DNA from 4 places in the Oceanobacillus sp. AG genome. Region 3 is predicted to be linked to each of the others. Evidence: riboswitches for the same ligand, from Rfam matches in the RefSeq annotation. Region 3 holds a riboswitch; each other region holds the start of a gene.
What was found. A riboswitch is a leader RNA that binds a small molecule or an ion and turns the genes downstream of it on or off. The one in region 3 is predicted to bind S-adenosylmethionine.

Region 1 (6,136 bases), on a different contig from region 3:
GTGGACGCGCTATTACTTCTCCTATTAGGAACAGGTTTCTTAGGTGCCTTTACGACATTTTCAACGTTGAAACTCGAGATGAGTTCGTTGTGGAGAAGGGGGGATAGACGGGAGTTTTTCTTTTACGCGGTTGTAACGTATGTTTTTGGAATAGCATTGGCATTTCTAGGGGGTATTATTGGCGTTATTTTTAGAAGTATTGTAATTATGAATTAAAAGTGCTATTCTATCCTAAATATTTATTTGAAAAAGGGGGCGTATGGAATGCAAGCGATTCAGTTTCCAATACTTGAAAAAGAAGCGACAATCGGCGTTACAGCTCCGTCGTCAGGTGTGTCACTGGAATTACATGAATTAATCCACAAAGCTAGGAAGCGGTTAGAAGGAAAAGGGTATCGCATGCAAATTGGAAAGACGGTTTGGAATCAAGATAAAGCGAAGGCGGCACCAGCATTGGAGAGAGCGGCTGAATTTAATAGATTAATGGATGATGAAGCTGTTCAATTGATATTCCCTCCTTGGGGCGGGGAACTTCTGATTGAAATGCTCGAACACGTGAATTTTGAAAAAATCCAATCAAAGTGGATACTAGGTTATTCGGACACGAGCTTGTTATTACTCGCCATTACGTTGAAAACCGGAATTGCAACTGCACATGGCACGAATCTTATAGATGTAAGAGGAGAATCCTCTGATCCGACTACGGCTATGTGGGAGCAGGTATTATCAACGAAGCAGGGGAACTCTGTTGTTCAATATTCTTCTCGGAAATATCAAAAAGAATGGCAATTTGATAATCCGACGCCCCATATCTTTAATTTAACGGAACCAACAAGGTGGAAGAGTGTTACAGAGGAAAGCGTAAAAATGGAAGGGCGTCTTCTAGGTGGTTGTATTGATGTAATCAGACATCTGATTGGGACAGAATATGGGGATATTGCTCGTTTTCGTAAACAGTTTACAAAGGGAGAGCCGATTATTTGGGTTATGGAAAACTGTGAATTAGCAACTACGGACTTACGGAGAACGCTTGTGCAGATGAAGCTTGCAGGTTGGTTTAAAGAATGTGCAGGAATTATGTTTGGCAGAAGTCCAGCGAACGATCCAGTAGATAACTATACAGTTGAAGATGTTTATAATGATTTATATGAAGAACTTCAAGTTCCAATTATCTATGATGTGGACTGTGGGCATGTTCCACCCCAGATCACATTTATAAATGGAGCGTATGCGGAAGTTGAAGTAGCTGATGGAAAAGGAAAGATTGTACAGCATTTTAAATGAAACTGGGATATACAATAAAAGGTTCCGCTCATTGGCGGAACCTTTTAATTCGTTAGTGACCTGCAACATCCCGCTTCGCAAAGAAGATCCAGGTAATCGCAGCGAAAATAATATAATAGACAACTAGTACGGTAACGGAAAAACCGAGTGTCATTTCTTCTATCACTGGTGTGTTCCCGTTAAAGTACTGGGATAGGTCTGTATTTGCAAATAGAATGTATTTCGCCCAGTCCCGTTCTATGAAGAAGAATACAATCTGGTTTCCAGCTAGCATGAGGAAAATTGCGAGTCCAATTGCTAGCGCGCTGTTTCTGAAAATGGAAGAGATCATAAAGGCGAATGTCGCCATCATAAGCAAGTTCACGAGACTGAAGCCGTAATCGGTTATAATCTCCCCAATAACCGGAACATATTCCACTCCATCGCCTTTTTCAAGAACGATATGAGGATTCATCCCGTCAAAGCCGATGAAAATTCCTCCGATAATCCATGAGAAGAGGAGCACGAATAAAAACGTTATAAATGAAAATATTAATACGGCGCTATATTTTGATATTAAGATTTTCGTCCGTGAAATTGGTCGGATGAGAAGCAGCTTAATCGTTCCCCAGCGGAATTCGTTAGCAAGAATACCGGCAGCAACGATGATGGTAAAGAGACTGACAAGGGAAAGCAGCATCTCATTTTCCATTACAAATTGCCACGCACCGTAACTTTCAGGCATAATATCATGTTCTAAATAATAATTATTGATTTCAATGAACGTTGAATTAAAGGACTCCATATCGGGAAATTCTTCCGTATCTTTCATGTATTCGGCATTCTCTGTTTCCAGCGTCTCTCTCCACGTATCTTCTTCATATGTCATAAAGTCCCCATAAGTTTTTGCCAACAGGCCGACCCCAATAATGATTAATGCCAGTATGACATACATTGCCCAAGTCGATTTCAAACGGTAGATTTTAATCACTTCATTTTGTATGAGATTTAGAAAATTAGTCAATGATATTCTCTCCAATCAGATCAAAGAATTTATCTTCGAGAGTTGATTTGGTGACTTGCACTTCATAAATGAGAATATTTTCTTTCACCAAATCGGAAATGAGTAGCGGGATATTCTCCTTCTCGGTTTGGAACGTGATTTTACCGTTTGTTTGGGCAGCAGGTGTTTTACGATTGACGACTTCAAGGGCTTTTTCAAGTGGTGTTGCTTCCATTTCCACTTGCAGCAGTTGTTGTTCGCCTGCTGGTGTATTTTCTTTCACAGCTTGAATCGCCACAAGTTCGCCATTTTTAATAATGCCGATCCGGTCGCACATTAACTCGATTTCGGACAATAGGTGGCTGGAAATGATAACTGCAACATTATGTTCGGTTGCAAGTTTCCGGATATATTGTCTGATTTCTCGAATGCCGGCAGGGTCTAGTCCATTCGTCGGTTCGTCGAGTATGAGAACGGATGGCTTATGTAATAAAGCTTGGGCGATTCCTATTCGTTGTCGCATCCCAAGTGAGTATCGGCCAACTTTTTCATTCATTACTTTTTCCAGACCGACAAGTTTAACCGTCTCATCAATTCTTTCCTGCGTAATCCCTGGAATCATCCTTGCATATTGTTTTAAGTTTTGTGCGCCTGTTAAAAAGGGGTAGAGCTCTGGATTTTCAACGATTCCGCCAACTTCACGGATTGCTTCTTTAAATTCTGTTTTAATACTTTTGCCGAGAATATGTACGTCGCCTTCTGTGAGTTTCATTAACCCTACCATCATACGGATTGTCGTTGTTTTCCCGGCACCATTTGGTCCAATGAAGCCGAATACTTCCCCTCTATTAATGGTAAAGGAAAGGCCTTTAATGATTTCTTTATTGCCGATACGTTTTCGGACATTCGTCAATTGCATTGCAATTTCGGTCATTCTATTCCCTCCTCTATCGTGTTCTCTAGGTGGTACGGAAAAAGGGGTGGGAAAGTTTCATTTTTACTGATTTTGGTAATAATATATTCAAAAAGATGATCGGCAGAAATGTTTTTCTAGCCGATCATCTTTTACTGTAAGGGCACTTCCGCCTTTGATTTAAGGGGAGCTATGCTTTTATATTACCCCATACTTTTTTTGCTTCTGTGCTACCTCACTGAATGAAGTTTCACTTTACGAATAAACCAAGAATACTCGTGACTTCAGTTGTGAGAGATTTAATTTAGGGTAGTATTGCGAACGATCGTACAGGAAATCCACTTGCTTTTTCAGGCTTTGGAACGATATTGAAAATGATGGCACCTTTTGTTGGAACTTTATCCAGATTGGTTAGCAGTTCGATCTGATAGGTGTCTTGCTCTAGTACGTAATATTCTCCGATGAGTCTGCCGTTTTTTGCAGCGTCGATAGCGGAGTCGGTGTCAAAGGTTTCGTGGCCGACTGCTTTGATTTTTCTTTCTTCAAATAGGAATTCGAGAGCGTCAATTCCCCAGCCGGGAAGATGTGGATTACCGTCTTCATCCTTATTCTCAAAACGCTCTTTATCTGGCCAACGCTTGCTCCAATCGGTACGTAAGGCGACAAATGTGCCTGCTTCAATTTCACCGTGGACTGCTTCGAACTTGAGGATATCTCCTTTCGTCAAGGTGAAGTCATGGTTATGTGCTGCTTCCCTTGATTTATCAATGACTATGAGCGGTAAGACAAGTTCTTTTAATTTAAGTTCATCAAGGTAGCGCTGATGTCTTACGAAATGAACTGGAGCATCGATATGAGTACCGTATTGTCCGGCAAAAGAGAACTGTTGGGCAAAGAACCCATCGTCATGGTTGTAAAGTGTCTTGAATGCGGCGTCATCAAATGCTGCAAAATGCGGTGAATCAGGGCCGAAAGTGTGAGTCAAATCAACCCATTCTTTTTCTTTCAGTAGTGAGATTGCTTTTTGTAATTCTATTGCTGCTTGTATTGTCGTCAATTTCATCCCCCCTAAAATTATAAAAAACCCTCTTCTTGAAATAAGAAGAGGGTTAGGTAGCATATCTGCCGGCTCTTCTTATCTTCGAGCAAATGCATGCTCCTGGAATTGGCACAGTACTCCAAAAGCCTGTTGCCGAGGTCTCAAAGGGCCAGTCCCTCCACCTCTCTGGATAAGAAAAAATATTAAGAAATTAGTTAAATAATAGAATATACCGAAACCAGAAGAAAGTCAACACTTAATTCGGGGACAGGGGGTCAGAGCATCTGTCCCAGTTTACCGGCAAAAAATAATTATTTCATAAGGGGTTGTTTGGGCTGGAATACTCTTTGTTGCTGCACCATAAACAACAATTAAATTTCTCCTAGCAGGGTTTTGTTTGAAGTCTTGCCCGTTTGTTAATTGCATCTGTGTATCAGGACCGATATTTAGCTGCAAAGAGCCGTCACTGCTGATTAATTGCTCATTAAAATAACTTACCTTTACTTGGCTATATGGATTTTCCTTCACGATAACTAATGCCCGGTATTGCGGTGGATAAATTAAAATTGTGGCTGCATCCCCATCATAATAACCGGTGATCTGATCTCCGACTTTGATTTTTTCCTGATATAGAAAGAACGTATCTGGTCCTGCAACGAAGTTTACGACAGCACCGGCATCATTCTGAACAGATATAAACTTGTAACAACCGAAATTATCATTAGGCGGATACATCGGAAAGTCATCTACACTTGTGACGCGGCCGGTAAATGATTTGAAATTGATTCTACTCACTGGAACCACTCCTTTTTATAAAATTAGCCCACAATAGTTTATGAGAACTTAGGTTAAAAGTGCTGGAGTGGGACAAGTGCTCTGACCCCATGTCCCAGTGGGACACGGGGGTCAGAGCACTTGTCCCGATTTCTATACAGGGTGTGTTGGTTATGATTTAATGGAAATAATGGAAAAGTTATTGAGGTTGTTCGGTATATGGATGTTTAGACCATAATAAAGATGGAGGAGGGATTTAATGGAATTAAGACAGCTGGAATATTTCATGACTGTATGTGAAGAACTGCATTTTACGAGGGCTGCTGAGAAATTGAACATTGCCCAGCCGACATTAAGCCAGCAAATCAAAGTTTTAGAAGGCGAGGTAGGAATTCCGCTCTTTGACCGGATAGGGAAAAAGACTGCATTAACGGAGGCCGGAGAGATTTTATATAAGCATTGTAAGCAGATTTTCTATGAATTGGAACAAGCACAAGCGGCAATTGGAGAACTGAATGGATTGGAAAGAGGAAGGCTTACAATCGGATCCTTGCTTACTTGTATGAATTACCTACTTCCTCCTGCACTAGTTCGCTTCAAAGCTCTTTATCCGAATATCAAACTGTCTGTCCATGGATTGCGGACAGAAGAGATTGAAAGAAGCATACTGGAAAATAAACTGGATCTTGGTCTTACGTTCCTGCCGAATGGAAATGATGAGTTGGAGGAAATTTCATTATATACAGAGGAACTGGCACTTGCTGTTCCCAAAGGTCATCCACTTGCGATAAAGTCGGCAGTAAACTTTGATCAAATTACCAATATCCCATTAATACTTATGCCGGAAAATTATCAACTTCGGCAGTTAATTAAGGGCTACGCTCGAACTGTCGGGATCACGATTAATCCGGCACTTGAGCTGACAACATTGGAATCAATTATCCAACTGACGGAAAAAGGTATGGGAGCCCCCATTTTACCACTGCCGTACTTGGAACATTTAAATAATCAAGATATAAAAGTTGTGAAAATACTAAATCCAACCCCACAAAGGGAAATTGGTATTATCTATCGAAAAGATAAATTCATGTGTACAGCAACCAGAGCCTTTATCGGAGAAGTGACGAAAGCAGTAGCAGGTGGG
Region 2 (6,136 bases), on a different contig from region 3:
TTTGGCGGATTTAAGGTGCAAGGGAAAACCGAGGCTGCTGCTAGACAGTTAATCGCGGATGCTAAAGCAGTAGAGGCGGCGGGAGCATTTATGATCGTGTTAGAAGGCGTGCCTGCAAAACTAGCAGAAATCGTCACCAAGGAAATAAATATTCCAACAATCGGAATAGGCGCGGGCCCGGGGTGCGACGGACAAGTGCTTGTATATCAAGATATGCTGGCAATCTTTTCGGATTTCACGCCAAAGTTTGTCAAACAGTTTGCACAAGTAGGGGAAATCATGCAACAAGCATTCCGGGATTATATAACCGAAGTCAAAGAAGGATCGTTTCCTGCTAAAGAGCATACCTATACTGTTTCCGATGAGGTCATTGATAAATTATATTAAGGAAGAAAATTAAAGGGGTTAAGTATAATGCAGATTGTATCAACCATTAAGGATGTTAAAGCTGTTGTGAAAAAGTGGAAAGAAGAAGGGCATACAATTGGCTTTGTACCGACGATGGGATTTTTGCACGAGGGACATGGAAGTCTTATTACTGCTGCAAGAGAAGCAAATGAAAAGGTTGTAGTTAGTATTTTCGTAAATCCAATGCAGTTTGGGCCAAATGAGGATTTTGATAGTTATCCCCATGACTTGGAGAGAGATAGTAAGATTTGTGAAAATCTAGGAGTGGACCTTATTTTCCACCCAACACCAGAAGAGATGTATCCGCAAGATTTTTTTACGTATGTTGATATGTCTGTACTAACCGAAGAACTCTGTGGATTAAACCGTGAAGGTCATTTTCGCGGGGTATGTACGGTTGTCAACAAGTTATTTAATATTACACAGCCAGACCGTGCTTATTTCGGAGAGAAGGATGCACAACAATTGGCCATCATCAAACAAATGGTAAAGGATTTATGTATGAATGTTGAGGTCATTGATTGTCCGACTGTTCGTGAAGAAGATGGTTTGGCGAAGAGTTCTCGTAATACATATCTTTCTCCTGAAGATAGAGGGGCAGCATTGATTGTAAGTGATACTATTTCCCTTGGCGAAAGCTTGGTAAAAGAAGGGGAAACAAATGCAGAGAAATTGATTGCTGCAATGGAAACGCATCTCAAAACAGAACCAAAGGCTAAAATTGAATATGTGAAGGTAGTTGATGGGGAGACGCTGCAGCCAATTTCAACTATTAGACCGGGAGTTTTAGTTGCTATAGCGGTGCATATTGGAAAAACAAGACTGATTGATAATTTTAGTGTTCGTAAGTTATAGACTTAAATTGAAAATGTACAATAAAAGAAAGGACATAACGTATAGATGATTAATCGTTATGCCCTTTTTTAACCAGCTCAACAGTTAATTAATACGTAAATCGAGAGTAACGGGACTGCGAACCCCAAGGAGAAAGCTGCACGTACGCTGAATAAAAGTAATTACGAATTTACTTTTTTATTTCCAGGTGTGTTGAGTTAATAACAATCAAATCCTTTGGTTAAGCTAGTATTAATAATAGCTTAACTAAAGGACTCTGAGGTGATGATATGTTACTGTCAGGAGAGATTATATCTGGAGAATTTGACGGCAATGCGAATGAGTTTTCTATACAAAAAGTAAAACACTTCACGACACAAACAACGATAAATGAAAAACAGTTAAAAAGTCTTTATCATTATCTGAAAAAACATCAAGATGATGCAGAAGGCCATGTCATTACGCTATATGACCAATTGCCTATCCGATTGAATCGGGAAGAAATAAGCCTACTTGCGGGTGACCTTGAAAAAGTGCAGGAAATGTATCTTGACACATTCTGAATGACCGCTTATAATGAAGAAGATTTTTAATAAGAGGGAGTATTATTGAGAAAATGAGACAACATCCTAACTTTGAACCGATAATTGAATATGGTCAAAGCCTCTGATTTGCGTTGCAGAGTGATTGGGATACGTCTGTCCTTTATTCATAATCATAATGTCAAATTATGAAAAAAGTTATATACCATACAATGAACTCTACGGATAATTCAATTCAGGTGGTGGAAAGGCGGCTCTGTTCTGTCTTTCCTTTTTAGTTTTAGTGAATGAGACCCCCCAATGTTTTTAAGGAGTACCCCTACTTTTGACCACAGGCAGCTGCTTGTGATTTTTTATTTTGAACAAACAATTGAAGGAGGAAGTTTTTTGCAAACTTTATTATTTTTTTGATGGTAAAAAGTGAGTGAAATGCATAGATATACTATATTTTAAAAAGAAATTAGAGGTAAAATAATGAGCAAAACAAAAGAAAAAACATATGAATTTTTATCAGAAGATCCGAATGTCAAAACGTTGCCGCTTATGGCGGCTTTGATTATTGGAGCGTTTTTCGCGATATTGAATGAAACACTCCTAAATATTGCGCTTACGACATTAATGGCAGAGTTCGGTATTACGTTACCAACTGTACAGTGGGTTGCAACAGGTTTTATGTTAATGATGGGAATCGTGATTCCAGTTTCTCCGTTATTTATGCAATGGTTTACGACAAGGCAGCTATTCATTGGAACGATGACGGTCTTTACAATTGGTACAGCGATTGCGGCAATCGCACCGACGTTCTCCGTATTGCTTGCTGGCCGTTTGATTCAAGCAGTTGGTACTGGAATGTTAATGCCGATTATATTTAATGTCTTTTTACTTGTGTATCCTCCGCATAAAAGAGGAAAAATCATGGGAATTGTTGGGTTAGTTATTATGTTCGCACCTGCAATCGGACCAACACTTTCGGGAGTTATTGTTGATTACTTGGGTTGGAGATTCTTATTTATTACTGTTCTCCCATTCGCTATATTTTCAATCCTGTTTGCCCTGAAATACTTGGTGAATGTGTCGGAAGTAACGAAGCCGAAGATCGATTGGATTTCCATTGTCTTTTCAACAATAGGTTTTGGTGCAACGATTTACGGATTCAGCTCGGTTGGAGAAAGTGAAGCAGGGTTTTTATCACGTGATGTTTTAACGGCAATTATTGTCGGGGTAATTGGAATCATCCTTTTTGCCCTCAGACAATTTAAACTGGAAGAGCCGATAATGGACTTGCGCGTGTTCAAATTGCCGATGTTCACGCATGCAGTAATCATGTTCATTATTATTGTCATGACAATGTTTGCCTCAGAACTCATCTTACCAGTGTTCATGCAAGGACCAATGGCTCTCGCGCCAGCCGTGGCTGGGATGTTGCTCTTGCCAGGAAGTATTTTAAACGGGATTATGAGCCCATTTATGGGTGCGTTATTTGATAAAGTTGGCCCGCGGGTGATGATGATACCTGCGACAATTGTGCTTGCTGGGACGATGTTTATGTTCAGTCAAATGACAGCTGATACTCCGCCTTGGGTTATTATCGTTGGCTTCATGCTCATTATGCTTAGCGTATCTGCAACGATGATGCCGGCTGAAACAAATGGGCTGAATCAGCTGCCGAAGCGATTATATCCGCACGGTACGGCTGTGATGTCCACGCTGCAGCCGTTGAGCGGGGCAATTGGAGTTTCGGTATTTATCAGTATTTTAAATTCGAAACAGGCCAGTTATCTCGCAGGTGTTGCGGATCCTGCGTCTCAACAATCAATAACGCAAGCGATGGTTGTTGCAGTGGAGCATGTCTACTTTATTATCTTTATCATTACGATCATCGCAGTAATTCTATCCTTCGTTGTCTACCGCGCTCGGCCGGTTGAAGAAAATGTTTAAAAAAGGTTGACAATTATCTAAAAGCTATGTAGAGTATAGCTAATAACTTAATAAAGCAAATTTTCTTATCAAGAGAAGTGGAGGGACTGGCCCTGTGAAGCTTCAGCAACAGACATGAATATGTACTGTGCTAATTCCAGTAGCGTCATATGCTTGAAGATAAGAAGAGTAGACACGATACTAGAATCCTCTTCTTATTTTCAAGAAGGGGATTTTCTTATTTTTGCAGATATGAAAGTAGAAATCCTTTCTTCCCGCATAAATGCAACTAGAGCATTCGCCGTAAAAGCTTGGTGAAGACAGAGTCTTCTAATCAAAATATATAATGAAAAGGGGAAATACAATGACGACACTTACGAAAGCGCCATTTCGAGCAGATCATGTTGGAAGTTTATTAAGACCCGAAAGCATTAAGCAAGCAAGAGCAGATTTTCAGGCCGAAAAGAAGTCAGCGGATGAATTATATGCGATTGAAACAGAAGAGATTACCCGAATTGTTGATAAGCAGATTGAAGTTGGCTTAGAGGTTGTAACGGATGGAGAATTCCGCCGTAGATTCTGGCACACTGATTTCCTTGAGCATTTAAATGGCATAGAGGGCTATGTTCCAGAGCATGGTTATCGATTTAAAGGGATAGAAACAGAAAAGTACACAATTCGCAACAACGGAAAAGTGTCATTCAATCCGAACCATCCATTTATTGAGGACTTTAAGGTCTTTAATAAAATTGTTGATGGTCGTGCAGTCGCAAAACAAACGATTCCAAGTCCGAATCAGCTATTCCACCCCGGCATGATGGATGAAACGGTTTATTCTGATATTGAAGATTATGCGAAAGATGTTATTCAAGCATACCGTGATGCGATTCAAGCGTTTTACGATGCAGGTGTCCGTTACTTGCAATTGGATGACGTATACATTGCAGGACTCTCTTCTCCTGAGAAGGAATTCCCTGAAGATGGCTACTCGAGAGAGCAATACATCGACTTGGCCCTCCGCGTAATCAATGGAGTGTTGGATGGTAAACCAGCGGATTTAACTGTCACAACGCACTTATGCCGTGGAAATTACCAGTCTGCATACATGTTCAGTGGTAGTTATGATTTGATTGCACCAACCTTACTCGCGAAGGAAAAAGTGGATGGATTTTTCCTGGAATATGATGACGAACGTTCTGGGGATTTCAAAGCTTTAGCCCATATTCCTAAGGGTGGGCCACAAGTGGTCCTTGGATTAGTTACTTCGAAGTCAGGTGAACTGGAAGATAAGGAAAAGCTTAAAGATCGAATAAAAGAAGCGACACAATACATTCCCAAGGAGCAAATTTGCTTAAGCCCACAATGCGGATTTTCATCAACCCATCACGGAAATAAGTTAACGGAAGAACAGCAATGGGAGAAATTACGCTTTATCGTTGAGTTATCAAAGGAAATTTGGTGATACCAAAATGAGATAATCTTAAGCATTTGGACGGTACACCTGTTATTTAACAAGCAGAAGACTCTCGTGTTTTATACACATTAACGGTCTGTAATACCCCCACTTCTAAACGGGGAAGCCCAACATGTGAAGGTGGGGGGATATACAGTCCGTAAATCCCTGATTCTGTTCAACTAACATTCAGTGGGGAGGGAAGGAACAAGGGGAGGAAACCCCTACTGAATGAAGTTTCACTTTAAGAATTATTTAATAGTGAATGAAAAAGGTCAAAAAAGCAAATTTCGAGCAGTATGTAGCTGCTGGAAGTTTGCTTTTTTTATTGGTGGACATTACGTTTGGATTTTAATCGTAAGAGTTGTAACAATTATTATACTTTGTTAATATCATAATACCAAGTAAATTTATATGAATGGTGTGGTTGGATTGGGAGAGCAGTTTAATCGTTTATTTGACGAGTGGGCAGCGAGTTACGATGATACGGTTCAGGGGGCTGATATGGAATATCGAGAAGTATTCAGAAATTATGAAATAATTCTTCAGAAGATTAGTGATCGTGTGCATGGTTTTGTCATTGAGTTTGGCGTAGGAACAGGTAATTTAACAAAAAAGCTTATGGAAAAAGGGTTAGAAGTGGTTGGGATTGAGCCTTCAGACAATATGCGGAAAATTGCCCAGCAAAAACTTCCTAACACGAAAATTATGAAAGGCAATTTTCTATCCTTTCCCAGACAAAATAAAAAGGTAGACGCAATTGTGAGTAGCTATGCATTTCATCACTTGACGGATAAGGAAAAGGAGCAAGCGATTAAACTCTACACAAATATATTAGACACGCAAGGGAAAATTATCTTCGGTGATACGATCTTCGAGAATGATAAAAAGAAAAATGAAGCCTATCTACAGGCGAAAAAGAAGGGTTATCATCGATTAGCAGAGGATTTGAATACGGAATATTACACGACCATCCCTAAGA
Region 3 (6,136 bases):
GTCTGGAAAAACAAGGGTTTAAAGTTGAATGGAAGGAGTTTCAGGCGGGTCCGCTACTTGTTGAGGCGTTAAATGCGGAAGCAATCGATTTTGGCAGAACCGGAAATACACCCGTTATCTTTGCTCAAGCTGCTGACACTTCATTTACCTATGTTGCTGCAGGATTTTCCAAATATAAGGGAAGTGGTATTTTAGTACCTAACGATTCTGATATCACGAAACTTGAAGATTTAAAAGGGAAAAGAATAGGTTTTTCAAAAGGATCAAGTTCCCATTACCTGTTAATTAAAGCATTAGAAACAGCAGGTCTCACGTTGGATGATATAACATCGGCATATCTTACTCCAGGAGATGCCCGGGTTGCTTTTGAACAAGGTACGATTGATGCAATGGTTGTATGGGACCCGTACGTGGCATCGACTGAGCTTGAATCAAATGGCAGACTTCTTATTGATGGGGAAGGTTTAACAACAGATAGAGATTTTTTTGTAGCTACCGAAACCTTTAAGGAGAAGTATCCTGAAGTCATTGAAATAATTATAGAGGAAGTTGCCGCATCATCAAGATGGGCTAACGAAAATCCTGATGAGTTAGTTGATATGTTAGTACCTATATTGGGAATCGATGAAGCGGCTATTCGCATGATGATTGAACGGAGAACGTATGGTGTAGAAGATTTGTCAGAAGAGATCATGGAAGAACAACAGGAAATTGCAGGCATTTTTTACCAACTGGATATTATACCAAAGTCCATAAAGGTTAGGGAAACAACGGAGTAACGGAAGATGGGGGTATTGATATGAAAGGAAATAAGCGAACATCAACAAGAAGCCTATTGCCTTGGCTTATTCCATGCTCGTTAATCATTGTTTGGCAACTTATGTCCATTACAGGCATTCTTTCAGAAAGAATAATACCTGCCCCAACACAAATCATCGAAGCGGCAATTCTTCTACTAGGAAACGGGGAATTGTATGACCATATGTCCATTAGCTTAACAAGAGCAGCAGTTGGCTTTATCATCGGTGGATCAATCGGTTTTATGCTTGGTTTACTAAATGGCGTATTTCGCATTTCCGATTTACTGTTTGATACATCCATTCAAATGTTGCGGAACATCCCGCATTTGGCTTTGATTCCGCTTGTGATTTTTTGGTTTGGGATAGGGGAAACATCAAAAATATTTCTCGTAGCTTTGGGGGTGTTGTTTCCCGTTTATATTAATACGTATCACGGAATTAAATCGGTTGATAAGCGATTAATTGAAATGGGTGAGTCTTATGGATTAAAAGGCTACAAACTATTTTTTCATGTCATTTTACCAGGTGCACTATCTTCCATTTTAGTTGGAATTAGATTTTCCCTTGGAGTGATGTGGTTAACACTAATCGTCGCGGAAACAATCTCTGCTCAATCGGGGATTGGCTATATGGCTATGAATGCTAGAGAGTTTATGCAAATGGATATTATCGTCTTAAGTATTCTCATTTATGCAGTGTTTGGGAAGGTGTCTGATGTTATTGCGAGGTATCTCGAAGGAAGGTTATTAAAATGGAATACATGAAGAATATTAAAGGGGGGGAGTTGATTTGCTATCGTTACAACGAAATGGCGTAAACGTTCAAATCAATAGCCTTGAAAAAAGTTATGGTAAGCGCGAAGTATTAAATGGGGTAAACGTAAATATAAAGGCAGGAGAATTTGTTGCGATTGTAGGGAAAAGTGGTTGCGGGAAAAGTACATTCCTCCGCCTTGTTGCAGGCCTAGAAGATGCCAAGGCTGGTTCGATTCAATTGAATGAGGAGCGATTACAAGGTCTAAATAAAAAGGCCCGAATGATGTTTCAAGATGGCAGGTTGCTTCCGTGGAAGCGGGTAATTGATAATGTCTGTATCGGACTCCCTGGCGATCAGCAAAAGAAAGCTTTAGAATCCCTCACCCAAGTGGGGCTGGAAGATAGAGCAAATGACTTTCCTTCCATGCTTTCCGGTGGTCAAAAACAGCGGGTTGCTTTAGCAAGAGCATTGGTTCATGAGCCAAATTTACTTCTACTAGATGAACCTCTAGGCGCACTTGATGCGCTAACAAGGTTAGAAATGCAAGAACTGATTGAAACATTATGGACAGAAAAGAAATTTACAGCAATTCTTGTTACACATGATGTAGAAGAAGCAGTTGCAATAGCGGACAGGGTGATATTAATAGAGGATGGGAGGATAGCGTTAAACCAAAACATTGCGTTGGCACGGCCAAGAAAACGAACAAACCCGACCTTTGGTATGTATGTAGAAGAAATCCTTACAAGAATTATGAATAAAAGAACAGAAAAAGAATATACACAACCGTTTCATGAAAAATCACTATCCCTTCTTAATTCCGTAAATAATTAGAGCAACGCCAAGAAAAATCCACAGGAATTTACTAAAGGATATTTTTGTGGACATCCCGATTATCCCAATTGCAGTAGTGAGCAGGAGGATAAGGGGGCCGACAAAAGCGAGTGAACTATTAATGATTAAAGTTTTTTCTATCTCATTAAATTTAATCATTAAAAATGCCGCAAATATTTCGATCGAACCGGAAAAAATCCGTAATAAGGCTATAGACAGAACAGCCTTTTCCAATAGACTAAACATCGTACTCCCCCTGCAAAAATATGTTTATTTTTAAATATATGCCCGGCCAGTCCAAAAAAGGACTGTATGAAAAATTACAAGCTTAAAAAGGGAAGTATGTATGCAAAAGATGAAAGAAGGGGTTTATGCCTTTATATATGAAAGAGATCTGTATTCTTCCGATGACCTTACAACTCGCTGCAAAATAATATTAAAACTGCATTAAAAGCAATTTTTATTAATTTAAATACCTATCTTTTAAGGGGATTCTCTTAAAAGATAGGTATTTTCTGCAGATAAAGATAGGACCACTTCAAACAAACCTTCTTACCAGCTTCGACTATGCAGAGACTGCTGCAGAGGGAGAAATCTTAATGAGACACAGCGACCGATGCAGTCTCCAAACGCACTTAGTAAATTTCGGGAGCGTTATTATGATTTGTAGGGTTTATCTCTAGTGTTATATCCCACTTTCATTTATTTAATCCAAAAACAGTAGCTGCCTGGATTTTTTCAAAAACCGTATCAAGATCTAAAATGAGATCATCAATATGCTCAATTCCAACAGAAAAGCGTAAGAGGCGGTCATCGACCCCGCGACTTTCCCGCTCATCCAGCGGAATATCGGCATGGGTCTGTGTGGTCGGATATGTAATAAAGCTTTCGACACCACCTAGGCTTTCTGCAAAGGTGATCAGCTGCAGATTTTGTAAAAATGGATTAATTAAAGCTTCATCCTGTAAACGGAACGAAAGCATCCCGCCAACTCCTGGATATAGAACATTCTCGACTGCATCGTGCACATTTAAATATTCCACTATTTTCTTCGCATTCTCCTCATGACGTTTCATGCGCAGTCCAAGTGTCTTCATCCCTCGAACAATTAAAAAAGAATCGGCAGGGGAAAGCACTGCCCCAGAAGAATTATGATTCGTTGCAAGGAGTTCTGAAATATCTTCATCTTTTGCGACGACTAATCCCGCCAATACATCATTATGGCCGCCAATATATTTCGTTGCACTATGAATGACGATATCGGCACCGAGCTCTAGTGGCTGCTGTAAATAAGGTGTTAAAAAAGTGTTATCGACAATGAGTAATAAATCATGTTCTTTAGCGAGTTCGGCATATGTTGGGATATCAATTGTCTCCATGAGCGGGTTCGTCGGAGTCTCAATGAAGATAGCTTTTGTACTTTCCGTAATCAATGCCTCTACAGCAGCGACCGATGCGAACTCGGAATAGCATGCCTTTATATTGTATTTTTCCTCATATTGCTTTAATAAACGATAGGTTCCACCGTACACATCCGCTGAAAACAATAAGGAAGCCCCAGATTTAAACAAGGATAATACAAGTTGAATGGCAGCCATTCCGGAACTGCAGGCGAATCCTGCATAGCCATTTTCCAAATCGGCAATGCCCTTTTCCAGGATCTCTCGCGTCGGATTTTTCGTTCTGCTATAATCGTATCCGGTTGATTCACCGAGACCCTGATGTTCATAGGCAGTAGTTAAGTAAATCGGTGTACTTACTGCTCCCGTTTTTTTATCCGATCGATTTCCTAATTGGACTAAACGACTTTCAATCTTTTGTTTTGTCATCTTATCACCCTATTCTTCGTAATAAAAAAGAGACCTTCTATAAGAAGAAGGTCCCGGTATCTACACAAGTACGCTCTTCTTATCTTCAAGACGGCAGGCCGTCAATTGGAATTAGCACCGGGCTCACGTATTTAAGCTGGTTGCTGAGACTTCATTGGGCCAAATCCCTCCGTCTCTCTTGATAAGAAAAAATTATGAAGTTTTTAATGATTGAATATATAATAGTACAGCTATTCAGAAAATGCAAGAGAAATAAAGAATACATAATGAATATGCAAAATAGTTTGCATCAGGAAGAATCGCTGATATAGTTTCTTATAGGAATCCATTTGATTATGGACGGTTTAGGCTAAGGAGCAATATTTATGAAGGAAAAACTTTATTTTTATTATACAAATGATTTGCATAGTGATTTCAGCCAGTGGCCGCGGACAGCTGGCTATTTAAAGGATATGAAAAAGAATCGTATCGCTCGGGAGGAAGCCCATTATTTAGTTGATGTTGGTGACCATATGGACCGTGTTCATCCAATATCGGAGGCTTCGATGGGAAAGGCGAATGTGAAGCTTTTAAACGAGGTCGGTTATGATGTCATCACACTTGGGAACAACGAAGGGATTACACTATCCCATGATGATTTATATCATTTATACGACGGGGCGGAATTTGAAGTTGTCTGTGCGAACTTGAAGCATAAAGAACATAATCCACCTGCATGGCTGCACGATACTCGAATTATCCAGACGGAATCGGGACTAAGGATCGGAATGATCGGGCTTACTGCTCCGTTCAATGCTTTTTACGGGCTACTCGGCTGGTACCTAACTTCCCCCTTTGAAGAGTTGGAAAAACAGCTGGCCTCTTTAAAGAAAGAAGCGGATATTATCATTCTTCTATCCCATTTAGGAATTAGTGAAGATGAAGCGATTGCGCGGAAATTCCCGGATATCGACGTTATTATTGGAGGGCATACTCACCATCTGTTGCGGACCGGTGAATATGTGAACAACAGTCTTCTCACTGCTGCTGGCAAGCATTGTATGTATGTTGGCGAAGTTATCTTAACATATGATCATGATAAAAAGGAGCTCATCCATAAAGAGGCTTATACAACAGATGTATCAAGCTATCCCGAAGATGAAGATACGAGAGGGCTGCTTACTGAATTGGAAAAAGAAGCTTCTGGAATATTGGGAACAGAAGTTGTTTATCTAGAAGAAGGGTTTCAAGCGGATTGGTTTAGCGATGTGCCGATGATGCAAGATTTGACGGAAACAGTACGGAAATGGACGGATGCTGATGCATCTTTGTTGAATGCTGGACTTCTGCTTGACGGCTTGCCAAAAGGAATGGTCACTTACGGTGATATCCACCGGATTTGTCCGCATCCGATCAACCCAGTTGTCGTGCATTTGAGGGGAGATGAATTGATTGAAGTGATCCGTGCTTCCTTGAAGAAAGATTTCATGGAGATTCAATTGAAAGGATTCGGTTTCCGCGGGAAAGTCATTGGCAGAATGCTTTTTGCTGGGTTATCCATATCTACGACACTACGGGCGAACGGAACGGAAGCAGTGACAGGGGTAACGTTCCGTGATGGTTCAGCTGTGGAAAAGCAGAAAACATATCGCATTGCTACTGCCGATACATTTACTTTCGGTCGCCTTCTCCCTGAAATTGCCAAATCAGAAATGAAACAATACTTCCTACCTGAATTTTTAAGGGACTTATTACTCGATACGTTAAGAAATAAAACACCGCAGCCTTAAGATGCCGATTGTGACAGAGGAGCCTGCTTTTGCATACTTTATTATGTAACTAAAGGAGGCATCCGGAGATGATTACTGTTAATCCAATTGAAATTGAAGGGATGCAGTTCACAGCAGTAAGTGTCGAACTGCCAAAGACGACATTACT
Region 4 (6,136 bases), on a different contig from region 3:
AGCAGAGCAAGGGATGAATATGGCAAGAAATATTGCGGGGCTTGCCGGTCTTCCGAAAGAAGTTCCGGGAATTACAATTAATCGCTATTGTTCTTCCGGGCTGCAAGCAATCGCCTATGGTGCTGAACGTATTATGGTTGGCGCGAGTGATACGATTATTGCTGGTGGGGCAGAGTCGATGAGCTTAATTCCGATGGGCGGACATGTCATTAAACCAAACCCGAAACTCGTAGAAGATGCGGTTGGCTATTATATGGGCATGGGACATACGGCAGAAGAAGTGGCGAATCGTTTCAATATATCCCGAGCAGATCAAGATGCCTTCGCAGCACAAAGTCATGAGCGGGCAGCCAAAGCAATTGAAGAAGGTAAATTCGCTGATGAAATTGTCTCGGTGGAAGTCACAGAACGTGTTATCGGTAAGGATAATAAGGTTGTAGAACAGACAAAACAATTTGCAATGGATGAAGGGGTACGCGCAGATACAAATACAGAAGTCCTTGCTAAACTGAGACCTGCATTTCATATAAAGGGATCTGTAACAGCTGGAAACTCCTCGCAAATGAGCGATGGGGCAGGTACCGTCCTATTAATGGAGCGCGAGAAAGCCCAAGCAGAAGGATTAACCCCCTTATTAAAATTCCGTTCCTATGCTGTAGCTGGAGTGGAACCGGAAATTATGGGAGTAGGTCCTGTGAAGGCGATACCAAAGGCACTGGAAATTGCCGGTCTTGAGTTATCGGATATTGGATTGATCGAGCTGAATGAAGCGTTCGCATCCCAATCGTTACGAGTTATTGAAGCGCTTGACTTAGATACTTCTATTGTGAATGTAAACGGTGGAGCGATTGCACTCGGACACCCGCTAGGAATGACGGGAACGAAGCTGACGCTAACTTTAGCCCATGAGATGCGCCGCAGAAATGTTCAATTTGGAATTGTAACGATGTGTGTTGGCGGTGGAATGGGAGCAGCAGGAGTATTTGAGCTAATTTAATCTTTACAACTAACTTTTAATAAAAGGAGAAGATCAATTATGAGCGAAACAAAAGACAAACTTTTTAAAGGAGGAGCCTTCCTCATTGAAGAATTAACCGGTGAGGACATTATCACTCCTGAGGACTTAACAGATGAGCATAAAATGATTGCGAAAACAACAGAGGAATATGTTAACAATGAAGTCGTCCCGCTTATCGACAAGTTAGAAAACCACGAATTCGAACATTCCGTAGAATTATTGAAAAAGGCGGGAGAGCTAGGTCTGCTCGGTGCAGATGTTCCGGAGGCTTACGGTGGGCTTGGTCTGGATAAGATTAGCTCATCCTTGATTACAGAGAAAATGGCACCAGCGGGAGGATTTTCCATTACTCATGGAGCCCATGTCGGTATCGGCTCGCTGCCAATTGTGTTTTTCGGGAATAAAGAACAGAAGGAGAAGTATTTGCCGAAGCTTGCGACGGGCGAGCTAATCGCTGCCTATGCCCTGACAGAACCTGGCTCCGGTTCAGACGCTCTCGGGGCAAAAGCGACTGCTAAGCTGAATGAGGCAGGAACCCATTATATTTTGAATGGGGAAAAGCAGTGGATCACGAACTCCGCGTTCGCAGATGTATTTGTCGTCTATGCAAAAATTGATGGTGAACATTTCTCTGCGTTCATTGTAGAACGCGATTATCCAGGTGTGTCCACTGGTTTGGAAGAGAAAAAGATGGGGATTAAGAGTTCATCAACCCGGACACTGATTTTGGAAGATGCAGAAGTACCGGTAGAAAATCTCCTAGGTGAAAAAGGTAGAGGACATATTATTGCCTTTAATATTTTAAACGTTGGACGTTACAAACTAGCCGTCGGTGGTGTCGGTGGTTCGAAACGGGCATTTGAACTAGCGGCAAAATATGTGAATGAACGGAAACAATTCAGTGTACCAATTTCAAGCTTCTCCCTAACCCAATCTAAGCTTGCTACGATGGCGAGTGAAATCTATGCAAATGAGAGTGCGGTTTATCGTACAGTTGGATTGTTCGAGCAGCGGATGGGTGCTTTGTCTGATGAAGAACTTGAGGACGGTCGGGAAATTGCCCGGGCAATTGCTGAGTACCAAATCGAATGCTCGATTACGAAATATATGGCGACAGAATTACTTGACCGCACCGCTGACGAAGCGGTTCAGCTGCATGGTGGGTATGGGTTCATGGAGGAATATGAAGTAGAAAGAATCTACCGGGATTCCAGGATCAACCGGATATTTGAAGGTACGAATGAAATCAACCGACTGCTCGTTCCGGGAACATTGCTGAAAAAGGCAATGAAAGGGGAACTGCCATTATTACAGAAAGCCCAAGGACTTCAGGAAGAGCTTATGATGATGATGCCTGAAGAAGTTGGCACAGAACCACTTGATCAGGAAAAGCATTTAGTGCGTAATGCAAAGAAAATTGTTCTCTTAGGTGCAGGTTTGGCGGCACAGAAATACATGCAGAAACTTGAGAATGAGCAAGAAATTCTCGTCCACTTGGCCAATATGGTTGGAGATGTCTTTAATATGGAATCAGCCCTCCTCCGTACTGAAAAAGCGATTCATCAGACGGGAGAGGAGAAGAATGAGCTGAAACTGCTTTATACACAAGTATATGTACAGGAAGCATTCAATCGGATTGAGGCAGCGGCAAAAGAGATCTTAATTGCGGTGGAAGATGGAGATACTCTACGGATGATGCTCTCTTCCTTACGTAAATTGACCCGTCATGAACCGACGAATGTTATTGCGAAGAAACGGGAAATCGCCAAATCACTCATCGAAAGTGAAAAATATATCGTATAATTTCAGTTCGTCCGGAGTATAGAATATGCTCCGGACGATTTTTTTTAAACCATACGAGCTCTGTAGCAAATACATGTGTCAACAAACCTTCTATGTTAAAATAGTGGTAATTACATAAAGGAGCTGGTTTTTAAAATGAGTATGACTTTTTACTGGTATCCAAAATGCGGCACGTGCAGAAATGCGAAGAAGTGGTTGGAAGCGAACGATATCGACTTTGAGGCAGTCCATATCGTTGAGGATACACCATCTAAGGATAAGATTTTACAATTAATTGAAAAAAGTGGTCTAGAACCGAAGAAGTTCTTTAATACGAGCGGTAAAAAATATCGCGAATTGAATATGAAAGAGAAGATTAAAGATGCTTCAGTTGAAGAAATGGCAGAATACCTAGCTTCTGACGGCATGTTGATAAAACGGCCGATAGCAGCGATGGGAGACAAAATCACTGTTGGTTTTAAAGAAGACGAATACGAATCAACTTGGAATTAGTACAGAAGGTAAAGAGAAAATGTGATGTACAGTAGATTTTCTAATCTATCCATTGTATAGTTGGAGTAGAAGAAACGGAAAGGATGATAACCGATGAATTTACCAGAGGACTTACGTTATACGAAAGAGCACGAGTGGATTAAGAAAGAGAGCGACAATAAAGTGCGCATCGGAATTACTGATTTCGCTCAAGATGAACTTGGAGATATCGTGTTTGTCGAACTTCCGGAAGAGGGCGACACAGTCGAAGCGGACGATTCATTTGGCAGTGTAGAATCGGTAAAAACAGTTTCCGAGCTATATGCACCAGTCAAAGGGACAATAGTTGAAATCAATGAAGAATTGGAAGACAGCCCAGAACTTGTCAACGAATCTCCATATGAACAGGCTTGGATGATCGTTGTAGAACTAGAGGACGCAAGCGAATGGGATAATTTACTGACAGCTGAAGAATACAAAGCAATCATAGAAGAATAATACTAAAGCAAGACAAAAAAGGAGGGGGACTAACTATACAATAAAACAGTATAGTCAGCCTCCTTTCTTTCATATGCTATAATAGGTGGATGATTTGATCGGATAAGGAGTGGCAGGGTATGATAGCGCACGAAACCGAAAAAGTTATTATTGTGGAGGGGTTGACAGATAAACGTAAGATAGAAGAAATTCTAAGCGAAGAAGTCACGATTATTTGTACAAACGGCTCACTAAGCGTCCATTGGTTTGATGAGCTGTTAGAAACATATAACTTAGATGAAAATGATGTCTACATCTTTGTCGATGAAGATAAAAATGGCTTGAAACTACGAAAACAACTGGCACGGGAACTCCCTCATGCCGACCATATTTATATTAGCAGGGATTACCGTGAAGTCGCAACTACCCCTTATAAAATCCTTGCCTCCTTACTCGTTGCAAAACATTTTTCAGTACGACCAACATTTTTATATTAGTCAGGTGAGTCTATGCAGAAAGTAATATCAAAACAGCTAAAGAAAGATTCTTACTTATTATATATTTATTCGCCATTTTGTGGCACATGCCATATCGCTAGGACGATACTTGAAAAAATTGAAGACATTCATGGCGAAGAAATATTTTATGAAATGAATGCCAATTTTGAAGAAGCTTTCTTACACGAACATAAAATAGAGAACGTGCCTTGTTTATTAATTAAGGAGAATAATGAAGTAAAGGAGAAAGTGTATACTTTCTATTCTACCGGTAATATTTATCGTTATCTTTTCGAATATAAGCCTGAGCTCTTCGCTGGGGAAAGCTATTGACAGCATAACTCAACTCATGCTATGATTTCTTTATGTTAATTGAATAGGTATGCTCTTATCGAGAGCGGTGGAGGGACTGGCCCTGTGAAACCGCGGCAACCTTCAAAGTCGTTTGAAAGGTGCCAATTCCTGCTAATATCTTGATAGATAAGAGAACAAGAAATGCAACTATAGGTAAAAGCGTCTTTCTGTTCTCGAATAGAAAGACGCTTTTTTGATTTATTTGGAAGGAGATAGTACGTTGATTTCCATTAAAGGTTTAAGGAAGCAATACGTTACAAAAGAAAGGCAAATCATTGCAGTTGATGATTTGGATCTGGATATAAAAGAAGGAGAAATATTTGGCGTTATTGGTTATAGTGGTGCTGGTAAAAGTACCTTCATCCGCTTGCTCAATCGGTTGGAGGAGCCATCAGGTGGATCAGTAACAATAGGTGATAAAGACATAACACGTTTGAAGAAAAATGATCTCCGCATTGCACGCCAAGATATTGGAATGGTGTTTCAACATTTTAATTTACTATGGTCGCGGACTGTGGCAGAGAACATTGCATTCCCGCTTGAAATTGCTGGAGTGAGCAAAACGGAGCGTAAACAGCGGGTTCAAGAATTGATCGACTTGGTCGGTTTAACTGGTCGGGAAGATGCTTATCCATCTGAATTAAGTGGTGGACAAAAACAGCGTGTCGGTATTGCTAGATCACTGGCGAACAAACCGAAACTATTACTTTGTGATGAAGCGACATCTGCTCTTGACCCGGAAACGACAACATCTATTTTGGATCTACTCGTTGACATCAATGAAAAGATGGGACTCACAATTATTCTGATTACCCACGAAATGCAGGTCATCCGGAAAATTTGCCACCGGGTTGCTGTTATGGAAGAGGGAAAAGTAGTGGAAATGGGAGATGTCCTCGATGTTTTCCTTCATCCGAAACAACAAATAACAAAGAAATTTGTTAGCCAGGTGATGGGAAATGCAGAGGAAGAGGATGCGATCCCAAGTATGCTGCAAGATAATCCAGAAGGAAAGCTCATCAAACTGCAATTTATCGGAGAATCAGCAAACAAAGCTTTAATCAGTCAGCTTGCGAAACAGTTTGCCATCGATATCAATATTATCCAAGGCAAGATTACGAATACGAAGACCGGAAGTTACGGAACATTGTTTGTTCAAATTACTGGTGAGGATGCGGAAATTGACCGTGCTATTCTCTATGTTCAAACGAAAACCTCCGTGGAATTGGAGGTCATCCTAAATGTTTGAAAATGTGAATATGGACGAGCTGTTAACAGCGACTAATGAAACTTTTTATATGACAAATATTTCGCTATTAGGCACCTTGGTCATCGGAATACTTCTTGGATTATTACTATTTCTTACAGCAAGAGGCGGTATTTGGGAAAATAAAGTCATTAATGCAATAACCGCATCTGTTGTCAACGTATTCCGTTCGATTCCGTTTATAATATTGATTCTGTTATTATTTCCATTTACAAATTTCCTTATTGGGACGATTCGAGGACCAAGTGC

Region 1: linked by a shared signal. The riboswitch ahead of GN217_RS12735 (cyclase family protein) and the one ahead of GN217_RS10805 (methionine biosynthesis PLP-dependent protein) in region 3 are both predicted to bind S-adenosylmethionine.
Region 2: linked by a shared signal. The riboswitch ahead of GN217_RS09910 (5-methyltetrahydropteroyltriglutamate--homocysteine S-methyltransferase) and the one ahead of GN217_RS10805 (methionine biosynthesis PLP-dependent protein) in region 3 are both predicted to bind S-adenosylmethionine.
Region 4: linked by a shared signal. The riboswitch ahead of GN217_RS06255 (methionine ABC transporter ATP-binding protein) and the one ahead of GN217_RS10805 (methionine biosynthesis PLP-dependent protein) in region 3 are both predicted to bind S-adenosylmethionine.

Annotation. Positions count from the first base shown of each region.
Region 1 covers NZ_WOWT01000023.1:6,115-12,250, forward strand. The annotation lists gene crcB (fluoride efflux transporter CrcB) at 1-216, shown strand, start outside; gene GN217_RS12720 (S66 family peptidase) at 265-1,284, shown strand; gene GN217_RS12725 (ABC transporter permease) at 1,337-2,287, opposite strand; gene GN217_RS12730 (ABC transporter ATP-binding protein) at 2,280-3,200, opposite strand; gene GN217_RS12735 (cyclase family protein) at 3,484-4,236, opposite strand; SAM riboswitch class I at 4,312-4,415, opposite strand; gene GN217_RS12740 (hypothetical protein) at 4,513-4,953, opposite strand; gene GN217_RS12745 (LysR family transcriptional regulator) at 5,252-6,136, shown strand, end outside.
Region 2 covers NZ_WOWT01000016.1:18,239-24,374, reverse strand. The annotation lists gene panB (3-methyl-2-oxobutanoate hydroxymethyltransferase) at 1-387, shown strand, start outside; gene panC (pantoate--beta-alanine ligase) at 415-1,263, shown strand; gene GN217_RS09920 (hypothetical protein) at 1,533-1,805, shown strand; gene GN217_RS09915 (MDR family MFS transporter) at 2,259-3,722, shown strand; SAM riboswitch class I at 3,785-3,888, shown strand; gene GN217_RS09910 (5-methyltetrahydropteroyltriglutamate--homocysteine S-methyltransferase) at 4,066-5,163, shown strand; gene GN217_RS09905 (class I SAM-dependent DNA methyltransferase) at 5,587-6,136, shown strand, end outside.
Region 3 covers NZ_WOWT01000018.1:12,737-18,872, forward strand. The annotation lists gene GN217_RS10785 (aliphatic sulfonate ABC transporter substrate-binding protein) at 1-779, shown strand, start outside; gene ssuC (aliphatic sulfonate ABC transporter permease SsuC) at 800-1,564, shown strand; gene GN217_RS10795 (ATP-binding cassette domain-containing protein) at 1,590-2,390, shown strand; gene GN217_RS10800 (YqhV family protein) at 2,361-2,636, opposite strand; gene GN217_RS10805 (methionine biosynthesis PLP-dependent protein) at 3,089-4,219, opposite strand; SAM riboswitch class I at 4,296-4,407, opposite strand; gene GN217_RS10810 (bifunctional metallophosphatase/5'-nucleotidase) at 4,585-5,988, shown strand; gene GN217_RS10815 (YunC family protein) at 6,057-6,136, shown strand, end outside.
Region 4 covers NZ_WOWT01000009.1:129,066-135,201, forward strand. The annotation lists gene GN217_RS06225 (acetyl-CoA C-acetyltransferase) at 1-997, shown strand, start outside; gene GN217_RS06230 (acyl-CoA dehydrogenase family protein) at 1,037-2,821, shown strand; gene GN217_RS06235 (arsenate reductase family protein) at 2,957-3,313, shown strand; gene gcvH (glycine cleavage system protein GcvH) at 3,407-3,790, shown strand; gene GN217_RS06245 (toprim domain-containing protein) at 3,910-4,266, shown strand; gene GN217_RS06250 (thioredoxin family protein) at 4,279-4,599, shown strand; SAM riboswitch class I at 4,652-4,753, shown strand; gene GN217_RS06255 (methionine ABC transporter ATP-binding protein) at 4,841-5,869, shown strand; gene GN217_RS06260 (methionine ABC transporter permease) at 5,862-6,136, shown strand, end outside.